DNA from 3 places in the Catenibacterium sp. CAG:290 genome. Region 1 is predicted to be linked to each of the others. Evidence: predicted binding sites of a transcription regulator. Region 1 holds the regulator's gene; each other region holds the start of a gene.

Region 1 (6,801 bases):
TGAGAATTAATACCAGCTGGGATAGTTAATTCTACAGTGACATTCTTATTAATATATCCTGAACCATGACAACGTGGACACTTATCCTTGACTACCTTACCTGTACCATGACAGTCTGGACAGACTGATTCATTAATGATGGTACCAAATGGTGAACGCTGCTGTACTCTAATACGTCCTGTCCCACCACATCTAGAACATGTATGCACATCATTAGGATTCTTAGCACCTGTACCATGACAATGAGAACACTGTTCATCATAGTTGATCTTAAGTTCAGTCTTTTTACCCTTGATAGCATCCATGAAATCAATTTCTATCTGAACATAACGGTCTTCACCTTTTTGTGGTCCTGTAGGTCTTCTAGAACGTGACTGTCCCCCGCCAAAGAATGAACCGAAGATATCACCAAAGTCCATATCTTCAAATCCGCCAAATCCCTGGCCACCAAATCCTCCAGCACCTGCACCACCCTGTTCAAATGCTGCATGTCCATAACGGTCATAAGCAGCCTTTTTATTCTCATCAGAAAGAACTTCATAGGCTTCATTAACTTCCTTGAACTTATCTGCTGCATCTGGCGCTTTATTCACATCAGGGTGATATTTCTTTGCCATCTTACGATAGGCACGTTTTATTTCATCTTTTGAAGCATCCCTAGATACACCAAGGACTTCATAGTAATCTCTCTTATCTGCCATAAATTACACCTCATTTAATATAAGCCAAGGGGATTGCCCTTGGCTTTCTTGTTAGTTCTTTTCAGTAAAGTCTGCATCAACGAAATCATCGTTATTGTTGTTAGATGAAGTGTCTGCACCTGCTGTGTTACCAGCATTCTGCTGCTGATACTGAGCAGCAGCCATCTGCTGAGCAATCTGTTCAAGTTCGCTCATCTTAGATTCAAGAGTAGCCATATCATTATTGTCTAATGCAGTCTTAAGTTCATCTCTTAAAGCTGTAGCCTGGTTCTTCTGATCTTCTGGAAGGTTAGCACCCTGTTCAGCTAAAGCCTTATCAATCTGGTTGATCATAGCTTCTGCTTTGTTCTTAGTTTCGATGTCTTTACGTTTCTTTTCATCGTCAGCCTTGTTGCTTTCAGCTTCCTTAACCATTCTATCAATTTCTTCTTCACTTAAACCTGTAGAGTTCTGAATAGTGATAGACTGTTCTTTATTTGTCTTCATATCTTTTGCTTTAACGTTTACGATACCGTTAACGTCGATATCAAATGATACTTCAATCTGAGGAATGCCTCTTGGAGCTGGTTCAATACCATCAAGTTTGAATAAGCCTAGCTGCTTATTATCTTTAGCCATTGCACGTTCACCCTGTAATACATTGATATCTACAGCTGGCTGGTTATCAGCAGCAGTTGAGAAAATCTGTGATTTAGTAGTTGGGATAGTTGTGTTACGTGGGATTAATACTGTCATAACACCACCCATTGTTTCGATACCAAGTGATAATGGTGTAACATCAAGTAATACGACATCCTTAACATCACCAGTGATAACACCACCCTGGATTGCAGCACCCATAGATACTACTTCATCAGGGTTAACTGACTTGTTAGGTTCTTTTCCTAATAATCTCTTAACTGATTCCTGTACTGCAATAATACGAGTAGAACCACCAACTAATAAGATCTGATCGATTTCAGATGCAGATACTTTCGCATCAGTTAATGCCTGTCTTACTGGAACTTCTGTTTTAGCAACTAAATCAGCTGTTAATTCATCAAATTTAGCTCTTGTAAGAGTCATATCTAAATGAAGTGGTCCATTAGCACCAGCAGTGATATATGGTAATGAGATCTGAGTCTGCATCATACCAGATAGGTCTTTCTTAGCTTTTTCTGCAGCATCTTTAACTCTCTGCATAGCCATCTTATCAGCACTTAAATCAACACCGTTTTCTTTCTTGAATTCAGAAACCATGTAGTCCATAACTTTCTTATCGAAGTCATCACCACCTAAGCGGTTGTTACCTGCAGTAGCTAATACATCAAATGTACCATCATATAAGTCAAGGATAGAAACATCGAATGTTCCTCCACCTAAGTCATATACTAATACTTTCTGTTCCTGTTCAGTTTTATCTACACCGTAAGCAAGTGCAGCAGCTGTAGGTTCGTTGATAATACGTTCAACATCAAGACCTGCAATCTTACCAGCATCCTTAGTAGCCTGACGCTGAGCATCATTGAAGTAAGCTGGAACTGTGATAACAGCCTTAGTTACTTTTTCACCCAAATAACTTTCAGCAGTAGCCTTTAAGTTCTGAAGAATCATTGCTGAAATTTCTTCTGGTGTATAATCACGACCATTTACATGTTCTTTATAGTTTGTACCCATATGTCTCTTGATTGATGCTACAGTATCAGGATTTGTAACAGCCTGACGCTTTGCAGCTTCACCAACGATGATTTCACCGTTCTTGAATGCAACAACTGATGGAGTTGTTCTCATTCCTTCTGGATTTGCAATAACTTTTGCTTCACCATTTTCCATAACACTGACACATGAATTTGTTGTACCTAAATCAATACCAATAATTTTACTCATAATAAGTTCTCCTCCTATTAATCCTTATTCACTTTCACTAAAGTTGCTCTAATTACTCTATCTTTTAACATATAACCTTTTTGTAATTCTTCAGTCACAATATTTGGACCAAAGTCAGGATTATCATCCTGCATAACTGCCTGGTGCATATTTGGATCAAATTCCTTACCCTGCGCTTCAATCACAGTTACACCATTCTTGCCTAAAATATTCATTAACTGGTTCAAAATCATCTTGTTACCCTTAAGAATATTCTTACCTTCTTCGCTTTCAGGTTCAACAGTTAATGATCTTTCATAGTTATCAATAACTGGTAATAACTCTTCAATAAAAGACTGCATTGCATACTTTAACTGATTCGCATGTTCATTTTTAAGTCTTTTCTTTAAGTTTTCCATATCAGCGAATACTTTATAATAATCTGTCTTCCACTTGTTGATTTGAGATTCTAAATCCTTAATCTTTTCATCTTTAGGATCTACTGTTTCTTCAGCTGTTTCTTCAGTTGTCTCTTCTTTTACTTCTTCAGCTTCTTCCTTAGTAGTTTCTTCAACAGTTTCTTCTGTTTCTTTCTTCATTTCTTCTGCCATGGTCTCACCTCTTCTACTCATCATTTTCCTTGATGATTCTTTCTATATTTTCAGTAATATATTCTACAAGCGATACAACTTTCTTGTAAGGCATACGTGTTGGACCGATTACAGAAATCGTTCCTTTACTAGCTCCTCCTGTATCAAAAGAAGATGAAATAACTGATACATCATCAAGTCCAGATACATTTGAATCATCACCAATTAATACCTTGATACCATCATCATCAGTTGGTGCTAAGAAATTCCAGTTTGATGAATTTTCAAATGCACTCACTAATTTTCTTAACTTGTTGACATCATTGTATTCTGGTTGATACAACAAATGATCTTTACCAGAGAAATATACATTGTTTCTTGCAAACTTCATAAATGCTTCTAAGAAAGCATTAAACAAGATTTCATGTTCCTTGATTCTCGTATTGAGGATTGGCTTGACATCGTTTTCTAATCTATCTGCCACCTGATTGATTGGTGTTCCAACTAATGTGTCATTCATTACCGCCACACAAGATTGTAAATCATCCAAACTCAATGTCTCAGATAAAGTGAAAACTCGATTTTCTACATGTCCCTTATCCGTTACAATAATCGCAGTGACATTACGCGTCCCAATTGGAACAAGTGTAATGTTCTGCAGACATTCATAACTTGAATTAGGTCCTAGAGCAACCGCCGTCAGATCAGTCAACTGGCTTAACATTTCACAGCTTTCTTTAATCAAACTATTCAATGATTGATGTGTATCACTAAAGATCGTTGCAACCTGATTCTTTACCTGTTCGTCGACATTTGGCTGAAGCAAAGTATTTACATAATAGTAATATCCCTTCTTGGAAGGAACACGACCAGAAGATGTATGTGTCTTCACTAGAAAGCCAAGTTCTTCAAGCTTGCTCATTTCATTTCGAATAGTGGCGCTTGAATATGGTAATTCATATTTTGTCATTAGAAGCTTAGATCCAACAGGTTCTGCTGTTTCAATAAACTCTTCGACAATATATTTAAATATAAGCATTTGTCTTGCCGAAAGCATTCCCAAGCACCTCCTTAGCACTCTTTTTCCTCTTGTGCTAGATTCATTATACCTTCTTTTTTAGCAGTGTCAAGACTTTAGTGCTAGTTTATATCAAAAAGGGTTTCTCTTATTTGAGAAACCACTTATTCTGGTAAGAAATCTAGAAGAATGGAATTAAGAAGATCGAGTGTATCATTTGTTTTCAAATGATTGTTTTCAATAATCAACGAATGATTACCTAGGTTCTTAGTAAGAGCTTCTTTATAGACATCTTCTACAGAACAATGATATCTTCTTTTAAATTCATCAAGGTCTAATCCTTCTTTTAGACGTAAAGACATCATAAGATGATTAAACATTGTATCTTCAATTGTTTCTTTTTCTATATATATTGTATTCTTCCCCTTCAAGTAATCAGTAAGACTACGCGAGTGAGAAATAAGTTCATCATCTATTTTACCTGTCGCACCAATGCCCACACCATAATAATTATCATAATGCCAATAAACTTTATTATGTTCTGATTCATGATTTCCTAACGCAAAGTTAGAGACTTCATAGCGATGAAAACCAGCATGAGAAAGTGTCTCTACAATATAATCACTCCACTTTCCTTCTGTCTCTTCATCAAGAGGTTCATAGTTATCATAAAGTCTTGTATGTTCCTCCAATATAAGTGAATAATAAGATAAATGATTAATAGGAAGTGATAAGGCAGTCTTTAAATCTTCTTGGACATCTTCTAATGTCTGATTAGGAAGTCCATACATAAGATCAATAGAGATATGCTTAAAGCCTATAGAGCATGCATTTCTTATTACTTCTTTCGCAATATCAGAAGTATGATAACGTTCAATCCTTTTTAATAAATCATTATTAAATGTCTGTACACCAACGCTTATTCGATTCACACCATGAGTATGCATACATTCTAGTTTATCAAGCGTTGCTGATTCAGGATTGACTTCTATTGTATATTCGAGAGTATCATCCCCTACAAAAGGATCAACCATACTTAATAATGCATCTAATTGATTTAAAGAAAGAGCACTTGGTGTTCCTCCTCCTATATAAATAGTTCTCATTATATGATGAGGAAGTGCATCAAGTTCTTCCTTTAATCGTTCTAGATATTTTAAGACAAACTCTTCAAGATAATAGACCTTTGCGAAATCGCAATAAGAACAGATATGATCACAAAAAGGAATATGAATATAAAGTGCTTTTGTTTCCATATTATATCCTCATCAAGAAAAGTTCTAGTCCTCTAAATTTATCTACTGTACCTGTCTTGATTGCATAATCTAGTTCTGATAAGGCATAGAGTTTTTCCATCAGTTCAGTGATATCAAAATGTGCTGCATTTTTACGAATTGGATAGATAGCACGAGGATTAAGACCTAATGCTGAAGCAATATCATTATCACGATATCCCTTTTTACTCATAATAGAAACCTGATAGAGATTACGTAATGCATTCGCAATTAAACCAATGAGTTCTAAAGGATCATGTTTCTTAGAGATTAAGTCTTGATAAACACGCATTGTATTTCTTAAATCATGAGCTAATAATGCATTGGTTAACTTAAAGACATCCTCTTCAACGCGTGGTGGAACCAATCTTTCAACATCTTCTTTCTTTATACTATGTGTATAGAGACATAATTTTTCTACCTGATTAGAAATAGTGAGAAGATCATTTCCACAGCGGTCTAGTAATAAAGCAAGAGCATTGTCTTCAATAGAGGCATTTCTATGAACAATGGCTTCTCTAGTAGCCTTATAAAGCTGATTGAAGGTTAATTTCTCTATTTCATACCATTTCGCGTTTTTACGTAATGATTTAACTACTTTTTTTCTTTCATCAAAGTTACGCTGATCATGATATATTACAAATAATGTTGTTGGATTATCATGTTCAATATAATCTAAAAATAACTTGATATCTTCATCTGTAACTAGCTTCTTTTTAGGCTTCTCTTTTGTGAGAAAGATTGGATTCTTTAATACAACCATCTTATATTCTGTTAAGAAAGGTTGTGTTAAAGCATCTTCAATAATGTCCTTCATTGGTGTTTCACCTGCATGATAGACCATATAGTTCATATCATCACTTGTACATTGATATTTCTTTTTTAAGTCTCCTAATCTTTGTGCAAGTAACAGTTTTTCTTCTCCATATAATACAATATTCATAATTCTCCATCCTTTTGTCCTATTCTACCATAAATTTATTAATAGCGGTAAATAAGATGTTCTCCTAAATAAGTGATAATAGAAAAGCTGCCATCAAGATCTGTACGCAGTATTTTAATCTTTCTTTCTTCTAATCGTTTAATGACAATATGAGCTGGATGCCCATAGAGATTATGTTCTCCTACACCAATCATTGCAATACGAGGATGAACCATTTGAAAGAATGTTACAGAAGAAGAATAACCACTGCCATGATGTGCAACCTTTAAGACATCCACATCTATTTTCCCATATTTCTTATAGAGGTCTTCTTCTACATTACTTGGGATATCGCCTGTAAATAAATAATTATAGCCTCCTGTTGTGACTAACATCACTAATGAGTTTTCATTAGTAGAAGGATAGATAACATCACTTTTGAGCATCTTGA
Region 2 (6,801 bases), on a different contig from region 1:
GTAATGTAATTGGAAAAGATGAAGGTTTCAAGGGGGTTATTCTTTTAAATCGTATTAAAGGTATACGTTTTATTGATGAATTGACGATTGACGCAATGGGTGGAGAACTACTTGATGATTTAGTTGCTTTTACTACAGAAAAGAATTTATCTGGTATTGAAGCATTAAGTGCTATTCCTGGTACTGTCGGTGCTGCACCTGTCCAAAATGTAGGTGCTTATGGTCAGGAAATAGAACAAGTATTAGAATCTGTACATGCTTATGATTTAAAAGAAGAAAAGTATGTCACTATTAAGAAAGAAGATATGAATCTAGGTTATAGGCAAAGTATCTTTAATCAGGGTAAAGATGCTGGACGTTATTTGATTATCTCTATGAGAATTCATTTGAGTCATGATAGACTTACTCCTCCTTTCTATACTTCTTTACAGAGTTATGTAGAAGAACATCAGATTACTGATTTTTCTCCTAAATCTATTAGAAAGATGGTTACTGAAATACGCTGGTCTAAGTTACCTAAACCAGAAGAAATGGCTAGTTCTGGATCATTTTTTAAGAATGTTTATTTAGATGATGCTGAAGCAGAACGTTTAAGAAGTATGAATGTTCCTGTCTGGGAAGGTAATAAAGTCCCTTCTGGATGGTTAATAGACCATGCTGGATTAAAGGGTAAATCATTTTATGGTATGCGTGTACCAGAAAAAGCTGCACTGATCTTAATTAATGAAAGTGCACAAAGCTATGCTCACTTAAAACAGGCAAGAGAAGAAATTGTTTCTATTATTGAAAAGAAATATGGTCTAACTCTAAAACAGGAACCTGTTGAACTGGAATAAGATTTATTCCAGTTTTTTTGTGTTCTTTCTTATGATATAATTAGTTAGATTAGGAGGAATTGCTATGTTATTTATCACTGACAATGAATTTGAACGTGTTGTATCTAGAGCACGTAACCGTGATATTGCACGAGAATACTATCGAAGAGATTATGTTGTAAATGTTTCTATCACTATAGATAATCGTGGTTATTATCATATATCTGGTAAAGTTATGATTAATGGTAATATCTATCTTCCCCGTGTTCTTGTGAATCCCAATTCTAAAATAGTATCAACAGACTGTAATTGTATATATGCTGATGAATATACAGCCTGTGGACATATAGGAGCCCTTATTTTAAAGGTTCAGGAGTTATCTCCCAATACATTCCCTTATCGTTATGCTGTTGATTTAGAAAAGCGTGCACAGGAAGAAAAGAAGAGTGCTATGAGAGAACGTCTTTTATGGGAACAACAGATGGCTGAATTTAGAAGAATGGAAAGAGAAAAGGAAACCAATGCATTGACTGATTATATTAAGAATCAGTTAGTCAATCAGTTTACACCTGTAAGTTCTACACCCGTTCATTTAAAGCTGCTTCGTGCAGATGGATGGAATTTTAATATCACATTTAAGGTAGGCCGTGCAAGAGATTATATTGTAAAGAGTATTCCTAACTTTGTATCACAAATGCAGAATAATGAATATCATGCTTATGGAAAGACTTTATCTTTTGTTCATAATCCTGATATTCTAGATGAACCATCTAAAAAGATTTACCAATTTATTCTGAGATTCTATCATTCTCATCTTACTAATAATAATACGTTATTCATTGATAATGAGAATATTGATGCTTTATGGGAGTTGCTTACAACTATTCCTGCATCTTTACATGCTTTTAAATGTATAGAGGGTGAATTACATCCTATGGTATCAGTGACTAAAGATAAACATGATACAATTCTAGAACTAGAAACAAATATAGCACCTTATTTTGCTGGTAAGAGATGTTTATATCAATATACACCTTCAGAATTCACTATCACTCGTTATCCTTTCGATAAACAGGGTGTTACTATTGAGTTATTGAATCGTTTTGATACATTACAGCGTCTTTATGTAGCGCATGAACAGTTAGAAAACTTTACTCGTTATATTATTTCTCCTACAAAGAAATATATTGAGTATGTAGGTTTAGAGGATACAATTCAGGAAGAATCACATCTAGAAATCTATGCAGATGTAGATGAAGACGAATATGCTTTAGTTAGCCTAATTGGAACATATGAGGATGGAACACATGATCTTCTTAAAGAAGATGTACCTCATTCTTTAAAAGCAGATCTCATTATTAGTTTCTTAGAGAAATATAATCCTGATGATATGTCAGGACCTATGCGTTTTGATACACATCGTGATGAAACAATAGATATGATTCATGATGGTTTAGGACATCTTAATAAGATGACAGATGTTTATGTATCTGATTCTTTACAAGCGATTGGTTCTAAGAAGTCTATGAACTTATCTGTTGGTATCAAGGTCTCTCATAATCTATTAGAAATGGACTTAGATTCTTTAGATGTGCCTAAAGAAGAATTAGCTAATATTATTGCAAGTCATAAGAAAAAGAAACGTTATCATCGTTTAAAGAATGGTCAGTTATTATATATTGATACACATGAATTAGATGAGTTAGGCAATATGATGGATCAGTATCATATTCTACCTAAAGATATTTCTGAAGATGGTACAATTGATTTAAATCTAAATAGAGCTTGTCAAATGGACTTAGCAACACAGGACTTCCAGTATGTACAGGTCAATCGTGAAGAATCATTTAAGGACGTATTGGATCATTTAAAGAACTATACACATCATAAACATAAATTAAATGAACGTTATGATGCCATATTAAGAGATTATCAGAAAGAAGGTTTCCAATGGCTTTCTACTATGAATGATCTACATTTTGGTGGTATTCTTGCAGATGATATGGGTTTAGGTAAAACAATCCAGATTATGAGTTTATTAGAAAGTAATGAACATCACTTTTCTATTATTATTTGTCCTGCTTCATTGATTTTAAACTGGTTGGATGAGTTTAATAAGTTCTCTTCTCATTTAAAGGTGACTTGTGTAATGGGTAGCGCAAAAGAACGTAAAGAGATTATTAAAAACTATAAGCAGTTTGATGTAATGATTACTTCTTATGATTATATTCGTAAGGATTATGAACAATATAAGGATATTGTATTTGATTTTATTGTTTTAGATGAAGCACAGTATATTAAGAATCAGAAGACTAAGAATGCGATTGCAGTCAAATCATTAGAAGGTAAACAGCGCTATGCGTTAACTGGTACACCTATTGAAAACTCACTTGCTGAATTGTGGTCCATCTTTGATTTCTTAAATAAAGACTATTTATATAACTATCGTTATTTTAAATCTCATTATGAAGCACCTATTGTCAAGGATCATGATGAAGAGGTTCAGACACAATTGCAGAAGATGATTTCACCTTTTGTATTAAGACGTACGAAAAATGAAGTATTAAAAGATTTACCTGATAAGATTGAAAATACTGTACTTGTAGACTTCAGTGAAGATGAAAAGAAGCTCTATTTAGCTCATTTAGCACAGGCCAATCAGTTATTAAAGACTTTAGATGGTTCTAAGGATCGTATTCAGATTCTTGCTATGTTGACAAAGTTAAGACAGATCTGCTGTGAACCTCGTATTGTCTTTGATGATGTAAAACATATGTCTTCTAAGATGGAAGCATGTTTAAATATTATTCAAACATATAAAGACAATAACAAGAAGATTATTGTATTCTCATCATTTAAGAGCTTATTGAATCTTCTTGCGAAAGAATTAGATAAGAGTAAGACATCTTATTATATGTTGACTGGTGATACTGATAAAGCGGATCGTAAAGGTTTAGTAGATGCTTATCAGAATGATGATACAACAGTCTTCTTAATTAGTTTAAAAGCAGGAGGTACTGGTTTAAACCTCACTGCAGCAGAAGGTGTTATTCACTTTGACCCTTGGTGGAATATGTCTGCACAGAACCAGGCAACAGATAGAGCATATCGTATTGGACAGAAGAATAAAGTATTTGTATATAAGTTAATTATGGCTGATTCTATTGAAGAAAAGATTCAGACATTACAGGCAGCTAAGAAGGATTTAGCTGATCGTTTTGTGGAAGGTAACAGTGGTTCTATTACGACTATGAGTGGTGAAGAAATCATGAGTTTATTTAGTGAGGATTAGCATGAAGAAGATGACTATGGCCGATATCGCAAAAGTTGCAGGTGTGTCTAAAACAACTGTTTCTCGTTATTTTAATGGTGGCTATGTAAAAGAAGAAACACGTCAGAAGATAGAAAAGATTGTAAAAGAATATGATTATGAGCCTAATGTGCTTGCTGCAAATTTAAAAGCCAACAAGACACATACTGTTGGTATTGTATGCCCTACTCTTACTTCATATGCTTCTAGTCGTATGATGATGAATATTGATCAGTTCTTAAAGAAGCATCATTATACGACAATCATTATTAATACTAATCATGATGAACTCGATGAAATCAAATCTATTACTAAACTTATGCAATTAAGAGTGGATGGTATTATTCTTCTTGCCACTTCTATCACAATGGCACATAGAGATATTACCTCTAAGAGTTCTGTTCCTATTGTCTTTATGGCTCAGTCTTATGATGATGGCGTGAGTGTTATCAATAATGATTATGAAGCAGGCTATAAGATAGGTGAGTATATTTATTCTAATGGTCATAAGAATGTTGTATATGCAGGAGTAAGTAGAAAAGATGTGGCTGTAGGAGTCATTCGTAGACAGGGTGTTTATGATGGCTTACAGGATGTACATCCTTATTTTCTAGAAACAGACTTCTCTGCTGAAAAGACAATGGATAAACTCAATGATTACTTAAAGAATCATACATGCCCTACTGCCATCATCTGTGCAACAGATACAATTGCGATGGTATGTATGAAGGTTCTAAAAGATCACGGTTTACGTATTCCTGAGGATGTTTCAGTGACTGGATTTGGTGGTTATTGGACTTCTACTGTAATGTCCCCAGCTCTTACAACTATTAAGTTCCATTATGCTCATGCTGGCCAGATGGCTGGACAGATTATTCTTGATATGATAGAAGAAAAAGAGGTCGAACGTGCTACACTTATTGACTTCTCATTTATAGAAGGAGAAAGCGTCAGAAGTATCTGATGCTTTTTTTAAAAATGTGGAATCGGTATCATGCCGATAAGAGGTGTAAATATGAATTATGAAGATGGTCTTCTCACTATTGATATGAATAAAAGCAGTTCAGGTCGTGGTGTGAAACACATTAAAATTCATGAAATGAATAATATGACTTTGTTTAGCGACACATCTTCTTTAGAGCTATTCATCAATGATGGTGCTTATGCCTTTACTACACGTATTTACAACAATTCAGATACTATTGAAATTATAAGTAATAAAGAAATTGATATGACTGCTTATCAATTAAAATCGATTGACTTAGAACCTGCCAAATAGGCAGGTTCTTTTCTTTTTAGCACTTTATAAAAGAAAGTGCTAATTTTTAGCACTCAAGTGTTGACTTTGCTAAAAGAGTGGCTATAATAGTAGTTGTAATCGATAGAGAGGTTACTAAGAAATAAGAAAAACGTTGAGAGAGGCGAACAAATATGAAATATTATCCAAATTTTAGTGATGTGTTTGATGATTTATTTGATTCAGGAGTCAATACTACAAAAGCAAATACCATGTTATGTGATATTCGTGAAACAGAAACTACTTATGTAATGAATATCGCTCTTCCTGGATATAAGAAAGAAGATATTTCTTTGGAACTTAAGGATGGCTACTTAAAAGTATCAGCAGCTGCTAAGAAAGAAGAAACAGCAGGTCGTGTTGTAAGACGTGAAAGATATAGTGGTAACTGTTCTAGAAGCTTCTATGTAGGTGAAGGATTTACCGAAGAAGATATCAAAGCTAAATTTGATAATGGTGAATTAATGATTTCTGTGCCAAAGGAAGCACCAAAGAGAGTTGAAAAGAAATCAATTACAATTTACTAATTACACGAGATCAATGATCCCATGTTAAAATTTGATAAAGGAGATGTTACTTATGAGATTTTTACCTGGTTTCTATGATTTATTTGATGATTGGATGACTCCAACAACTAATGCAATGCAGTGTGATATTAAGGAAGTAGACAATAATTATGAAATGAATATTGCCCTTCCTGGATATAATAAAGAAGATATTTCTCTAGATCTTACTGATGGTTATTTAACAGTTTCTGCAAATACTAATCAGGATAAGGAAGAGAAAGATAGTAATGGTAAGGTTATTAGAAGTGAACGTTATACAGGAAGCTGTTCAAGAAAGTTCTACGTAGGTGAAGGATATACAGAAGAAGACTTCGCTGCTAAGTTCGAAAATGGTGAATTAATGATCACTTTCCCTAAGACTGAACCTGAAAAGATCGAAGAAAAGAAAGCTATTATGATTGAATAGTTCATAACACGAGACTAAGAATCCCATGTTTAAATTTAATAAAGGAGATGTTACTTATGAGATTTTTACCTGGTTTCTATGATGTGTTTGATGATATGTTTGATGATGGATGGATGCGTCCAACTACCAATGCAATGCAGTGTGATATCAAGGAAGTAGACAACAACTACGAAATGAATATCGCTCTTCCTGGATATAAGAAAGAAGATATTTCTCTAGACTTGACTGATGGTTACTTAACAGTTTCTGCGAATACTAATCAGGATAAGGAAGAGAAAGATAAGAACGGCAAGGTTATCAGAAGTGAACGTTATACAGGAAGCTGTTCAAGAAAGTTCTATGTTGGTGAGGGCTATAAAGAAGAAGACTTCACTGCTAAGTTCGAGAATGGTGAATTGATGATTACA
Region 3 (6,801 bases), on a different contig from region 1:
TCTAGAAGTGTTAAAATTGCAATCAATACAATCAATCAAGCAGTAAAGATGGTCACTGATGCAGGAACTGATGTAGAAGAAAACATCGATGAAACAGATGACGAAGTCATCATTACTCTAAAAGTAAAGAAGTAGGTCCTAATTATTAGGATCTACTTCTTTTTTAAATCTTTCTGGAATTCTATTATGGAACACAATATCCATAACTTCATCATAACTAAATTCATAACATTCATCTGTTTCAGTTACATGTATTCTTAATACATCACCTCTCTCTGCTTCTGTTAAGAATAAATATAAATTTCTCATCAATTCTTCCATAGAGAACCTCCTATATATTTATTCTCAAAGAATCTTTAAATTACTTAATGATATATTAAAAAAGATTGAGCTAAGCTCAATCTTCAACACATACGCATACAGGTGCAGGAATCTCTAATTCAGAATCTGTCATCAATAGCTTTTCATTCTCTTCATCAAAAGTAAGTACCTGAAGTTTATTATCTTCCTGTGCACCTACAATAACATACTTATCATCAATAATATTGAAGTCTCTTGGTTCTTTACCAGTATGTACCATATAAAGTAAAGAAATCTTACCATTCTCTTTATTGACTCTATATAAGGCAATAGAATTATGACCTCTATTAGAAATAAGTAGATGTTCTCCACTCTTTGTGAGATGAATTGCGGCAGCTGCATTAAATCCCTTAAAATGACGTGGAACACAATGAATGGCCTGAACTAAACTCATACGACCCTCATTATATTTAAAGACCATGATCTTATTCGCAATCTCATTAATGAGATAACCAAAACGTCCATCCTGTGAGAAAATCAAATGTCTAGGACCAGAACCAGGTACAACATTTACTGTATAATCTGTATTCTCTTTAAGAACACCATCTTTATAATTGTACATCACAATCTTATCAGCACCTAAATCTACAGCATATAAGAAACGTCTGTCAGGTGTAAAACCTACATTATGTACATGAGGTGCAGTCTGTCTCTTTAATAAATCAGGCCCCATACCAGTATGTCTCACAGCACCAATCTTATGATCAATACGATAATTTTCTAGTTTATAAGCAGCTGTTGCACCAACATGATAGTTTGCAGCAAAGATATACTTATTATCATCAGAGATACATAAATGTGTATAACTTCTACCAGAAGAAGAATAGTTATTATTAAGAATCAATTCATTCTTATGAATACTAAAACTTCCTAATCCTCCACCTTCATTATTAGATCTTGCATTCTTATAAGATACATAAAGTTCTTTATTCTTCGTAATCAGATATGATGGAAAATCTTGAGTTAAAATCTGTTGTATTTTCTTTAATTCTAATGTTTCTTCATTAAAAGAAACGATATAGATTCCTTTATCGTTACCTTTACCGTAACTTGCAACATAAAACGTTTTCATAGGACACCTCCACATGAAAATATTTTATCACAATTATTCTCTATTTACTAATGAGTTTCATTATTATAAAATGATTGTACAATAGTCAAAGGAGGACAAAAGGTTGGATAATAAGGAACTTTTATCTATGAGTGATGGTCTTTTAATTCAATTATTACAGAAAAATGCAAGATATAAGGTTTCTGACCTAGCCGCCGCGCTAGCAGAATCTAAAGACAGCATTGTAGAAAGATTAAATAGACTAGAAAAAGAGAAGATTATTTGTGGTTACCATACTATTGTCAACTGGGACAAGACAAATACTGAACTTGTGACTGCGATGATTGAGATTAATGCGATTCCTGAAAGAGAATATGGTTATGATCGTATTGCGTCACACATTTATAAGTACGAAGAAATTGAAACAATGTATTTATTATCTGGTGATTATGATTTTATGTGCATTGTAAAGGGTCGTACTATGCAGGAAGTCGCGCACTTTGTTGCATCTAAATTAGCATGTATTCCTGGTGTTACAGGAACAAAAACAACATTTGTGTTAAAGCCATATAAGACAGATGGACATGTCCTAGTAGATGATGAAGATGGTAAAAATACGCGACTGGTGGTGACTCCATAAAATGGATTATGAGAAGAAATTAAGTACTGCAGCACAAACTATTAAACCAAGTGGTATTCGTAAGTTCTTTGATCTTGCGAACCAGATGGAAGGTGTTATTTCATTAGGTGTAGGGGAACCTGATTTTGCGACACCTTGGAAGATTAGAGAAGCTGCAATCTATTCAATTGAAAAAGGACGTACTTTCTATACTGCAAACAGAGGTTTATTAGAATTACGTCAGGAAATTAGTAATTATTATTATCGTCGTTTTGGTGTACATTATGATCCTGAAAATGAAATTATTGTGACTGTAGGTGGTTCAGAAGGTATCGATATCGCAGTAAGAGCCTTAATGAATCCAGGTGATGAAATGATTATCTTAGACCCAGGATATGTCGCTTATGAACCAAGTGTTATTCTTTCAGGAGGAGTACCTGTAAGAATTCACCTAGAAGAAAAAGATGAATTCAAATTAACACCTGAAAAGCTCAAAGCAGCTATTACACCAAAAACAAAGGTCATGTTGATCAACTTCCCATCAAATCCAACAGGTGGGGCAATGACAAGAGAAGACTATGAGAAACTTGTACCGATTATTAAAGAATCAGGTATTATCGTTATATCAGATGAAATTTATGCAGAATTAAGTTATGAAGAACCATTTAGTACATTGGCTTCATTCCCAGAAATCAGAGATCAGATTGTTGTCATCAATGGTTTCTCTAAAGCTTATGCTATGACAGGCTGGAGATTAGGTTATGTCCTTGCAAACCCAGTACTCTCTAAGGCAATGTGTAAGATTCATCAGTATATTATCATGTCAGCACCTACTGGTGCACAATATGGTGCAATAGATGGACTGAGACATTGTGATAAAGAAGTAGAAGAAATGAGAGCCTCTTATCTCTCACGTAGAAACTTCCTTGTAAAAACATTTAATGATATGGGACTTCATACATTTAACCCAATGGGTGCTTTCTATGTATTCCCATGTATCCGTTCTACAGGACTCACATCTGAAGAATTCTGTGAAGAACTATTAAATGATCAGAAGGTAGCCTGTGTACCAGGTACAGCCTTTGGTGATGCTGGAGAAGGATTTATTCGTGTCTCTTATGCATACTCACTAGAAGAATTAAAAATTGCGACTGAGAAGATTAAACTATTCTTAGATAACTTAAAAAACAGATCTCATTAGAGGTCTGTTTTTTCTCTTTCTAGCATCTCCTGATAGCTATAAACACAGCCACAGTAGTTCTGTCTATACATATGATATTCATCACTCATACGTGTTGATTTCAAATAACCATTATCCTTCTTAAAATCACTATGAAGGAATTTTGGCGTTTCTAGATCTAAATCATCACCAATCTCATTGATCCATTGGCTATTCTTATGAGGAGAAACAGACAACACAGTTGTCCAATAATCAAAACCATGCATTCTAGCATAATCTCTTGCTTTCTCCATTCTTACTTTATAACACACATAACAGCGGTAGCCCTTTTCCCCAGTATCCTTATATGGCGCAATATGCGTTAAATACTCTTCAGGATCATAGGCATCTTCTACCACTTGTACATTCTGGTTCTCTTTATCATTGAACTCTTTCACAAATCTTTCTAACTCAGATTCACGACGATGATACTCATCAGCAGGGTAGATATTACTATTTGTATAATAAATAGTAATATCAAAGTACTGACATAACTCTTTAATTACATTAGAAGAACAAGGACCACAGCATGCATGAAGCAATAACTTTGGACGTCCTTCTAAATGTTTAAGAGTCTCCAACATCACTAAACGATAATTCTGTTTCATTAGTGAATAAACATTGCATCACCAAATGAGAAGAAACGATACTTCTCATTTACTGCAATCTTATAGGCATTTAAGATATGTTCTCTACCTGCAAGAGCACTTACAAGCATCACTAATGTAGATTTAGGAAGATGGAAGTTTGTGATCAATGCATCAATACCAGTAAATGTATAACCAGGATAAATAAAGATATTTGTATTTTCATGAGTTGCTTTGAAGCATCCATATTTAGAATGGTTGGCTTCTAGTGTACGGCAAGAAGTAGTACCCACCGCAATAATACGTCTACCTTCTTTTTTAGCCTGATTTAATTTTTCAGCGACTTCTTCACTGATTTCATAATATTCACTATGCATATGATGTTCTAATACATTTTCTACCTTAACAGGTCTAAATGTACCTAAACCAACATGTAAAGTCACATCTAGGATTTCAACCCCTTTTTCTCTTACTTTCTGAAGTAGTTCTTCAGTAAAATGTAAGCCTGCAGTAGGGGCAGCAGCACTACCTTCTACCTTTGCATAGACTGTCTGATAACGATCAGGATCATTTAACTTTTCTTTAATATATGGTGGTAAAGGCATAATACCTAACTGATCAAGAATTTCATAGAAAATTCCATCATAAATCATCTTGAAGATACGAATACCTTCTTCTCTGATTTCAGTACACTGAGCCTTTAAACGACCATCACCAAAAGTAATCACAGTACCTAGCTTTACAATCTTCGCATTACCTACTAAACATTCCCATAAATCATCATGAAGATCCTTTAATAAAAGAACTTCTACATGTCCACCAGTTTCTTCCTTAAGACCATAAAGACGTGCTGGAATAACCTTTGTATTATTTCTTACAAGCACATCACCAGGCTTTAGATAATCGAGAATATCATAGAAATGTTTATGTTCAACATTTCCTGTTTCTTTATCTAGAACCATTAAACGTGAAGTATCACGTTTCTTTAATGGTGTCTGTGCAATTAATTCTTCTGGGAGATCATAATCAAATAATTCAATATCCATAAAACTAAAACGCCCTTTCATAAACATCACGACCATACTGTTCTAAGAATTCTTCCTTAAAATCAGCTAAACGGTCTTCTTGAATTGCTTTTCTAATATCTGCTGCAAGATCTAATAAGAATGCAACATTGTGAATAGATAATAAAGACTTACCAAAGATTTCATCACACTTGTGAAGATGTCTTAAATAAGCTCTTGTATAATTTCTACATGCATAACAATGACACTTATCATCAATAGGAGTAAAGTCACGTTTATACTTTTCATTATTGATATTCATACGTCCATGATGAGTCATAAGTGCACCATGTCTTGCGACACGTGTAGGAAGTACACAGTCAAACATATCAATACCTCTCATAGCACCTTCAATTAAATCAATAGGATTACCTACGCCCATTAAATATCTAGGCTTATCTTCAGGTAACCACTTAACACTATCTTCAATCATCTTATACATGATTGGTTTAGGTTCACCTACAGAAGTACCACCAATAGAATAACCAGGGAAATCCATATCAACTAAAGTCTTAGCACTTAGTTCACGTAAATCTGCAAACTCACCACCCTGGACAATACCAAATAAAGCCTGGTCTTCTCTCTTATGTGCTTCCTGACCTCTCTTAGCCCATCTTAATGTTCTTTCTACAGAGTTCTTCATATAATCATGAGTACATGGATAAGGTGCACATTCATCAAAACTCATAATAATATCAGCCCCTAAATCTTCCTGAATTGCGATAGACTTTTCAGGAGATAAGAATAGCTTAGAACCATCTACAATACTCTTGAAGGTAACACCTTCTTCTTCAATCTTACGTGTCTTACCTAATGAGAATACCTGGAATCCTCCAGAGTCTGTAAGAATAGGTCCATCATAGTTCATGAACTGATGAAGCCCTCCTGCATCTCTTACAATATCACTTCCTGGTCTTAACCATAAATGATAAGTATTCGCAAGTACAACCTGAGAGCCCATTTCTTTAAGCTGTTCAGGAGAAATACCTTTTACTGTTGCCAGTGTTCCTACAGGCATGAACATAGGTGTTTCTACATCACCATGTGGTGTATGAAGAATCCCATATCTTGCGCCTGTCTGTTTACATACGTGTTTACATTCATACCAAAAATCTTTCATTATATCACCTCGATAACCTTGCCTATTATACGAAAAAATAGCCATTAAATCAATATAAAAGGGGAAAGCTCCCATTTCTTAAGAATATTATTTGTGTTTTAAGTCATCCAGTTTTTTAAGGATTAGAAGACCAAAGATAATAATCAGTCCAATAATCACTATGCCATAGGCTTTAATATATGTATCATAGGGAGAATTAACATATACTGTATGTTCTATACAATATAAAACCAAAAGTGATGTAAAAAAACAAATGAAAAATTTGACGAATTAAAGGTTAAGGCTTGTTATGGTCAAGACTCTTTACCAAGAGCTTATCGACCATCGAGCCAAGAAGATTGTTTAAATATTTATAAAATGTGTTTATAAGGGGAAGCGTTTAGCTTCCTTTTTGTTTATAATAAAGTAAAGGGTTGTTTATATGAATAATGTTGTACACTTTAATATGATTCTAGAAATCAATCAATTACTTAAAGAAAATAATATAGAATATTCAATTCATGGTGTTGGTGGATGTACATGCGGTGGGTTAGAACTTAGACAAGATGGTAAAAGTTATCCTACAGATAAGATTTTAGAAATCATAAATGGTTCTTTAAAAAATCACTGGATTTATGTTCAAGAAAACAAAAATCAGCCAGGATTTCTTACAGTTCATTCAAAATTTGATAAAAAACCTTGACTATAAAGTAACTCTATAGTGTTAGATAAAGTTAAGGAAGGGGTGTTATCTATGAAAACACACGAATTAGAAAAAGAATTAGGAATCTCAAAACATACC

Evidence for each region. The regulator HrcA, encoded in region 1, represses chaperone genes, less so after heat shock. The targets are predictions, from matches to a motif close to TTTTAGCACTNNNNNNNNNNNAGTGCTAAAA.
Region 2: QVO42_RS06645 (Hsp20/alpha crystallin family protein) is a predicted target of HrcA. The motif match lies at 5,449-5,479, and genes of this name have one in related genera.
Region 3: QVO42_RS04165 (lactonase family protein) is a predicted target of HrcA. The motif match lies at 1,455-1,485, and genes of this name have one in related genera.

Annotation. Positions count from the first base shown of each region.
Region 1 is NZ_FR898862.1:492-7,292, forward strand. Features, by position in the region: gene dnaJ (molecular chaperone DnaJ) at 1-701, opposite strand, end outside; gene dnaK (molecular chaperone DnaK) at 753-2,567, opposite strand; gene grpE (nucleotide exchange factor GrpE) at 2,585-3,157, opposite strand; gene hrcA (heat-inducible transcriptional repressor HrcA) at 3,171-4,193, opposite strand; gene hemW (radical SAM family heme chaperone HemW) at 4,319-5,410, opposite strand; gene holA (DNA polymerase III subunit delta) at 5,412-6,371, opposite strand; gene QVO42_RS09050 (ComEC/Rec2 family competence protein) at 6,410-6,801, opposite strand, start outside.
Region 2 is NZ_FR898827.1:1,952-8,752, forward strand. Features, by position in the region: gene murB (UDP-N-acetylmuramate dehydrogenase) at 1-836, shown strand, start outside; gene QVO42_RS06630 (DEAD/DEAH box helicase) at 901-4,107, shown strand; gene QVO42_RS06635 (LacI family DNA-binding transcriptional regulator) at 4,109-5,089, shown strand; gene QVO42_RS06640 (GH32 C-terminal domain-containing protein) at 5,141-5,404, shown strand; gene QVO42_RS06645 (Hsp20/alpha crystallin family protein) at 5,557-5,949, shown strand; gene QVO42_RS06650 (Hsp20/alpha crystallin family protein) at 6,002-6,394, shown strand; gene QVO42_RS06655 (Hsp20/alpha crystallin family protein) at 6,451-6,801, shown strand, end outside.
Region 3 is NZ_FR898799.1:14,207-21,007, forward strand. Features, by position in the region: gene noc (nucleoid occlusion protein) at 1-135, shown strand, start outside; gene QVO42_RS04160 (hypothetical protein) at 139-321, opposite strand; gene QVO42_RS04165 (lactonase family protein) at 398-1,432, opposite strand; gene QVO42_RS04170 (Lrp/AsnC family transcriptional regulator) at 1,560-2,051, shown strand; gene QVO42_RS04175 (aminotransferase class I/II-fold pyridoxal phosphate-dependent enzyme) at 2,053-3,231, shown strand; gene QVO42_RS04180 (epoxyqueuosine reductase QueH) at 3,228-3,857, opposite strand; gene queA (tRNA preQ1(34) S-adenosylmethionine ribosyltransferase-isomerase QueA) at 3,857-4,882, opposite strand; gene tgt (tRNA guanosine(34) transglycosylase Tgt) at 4,887-6,020, opposite strand; gene QVO42_RS04195 (RDAC family protein) at 6,442-6,702, shown strand; gene QVO42_RS04200 (MerR family transcriptional regulator) at 6,754-6,801, shown strand, end outside.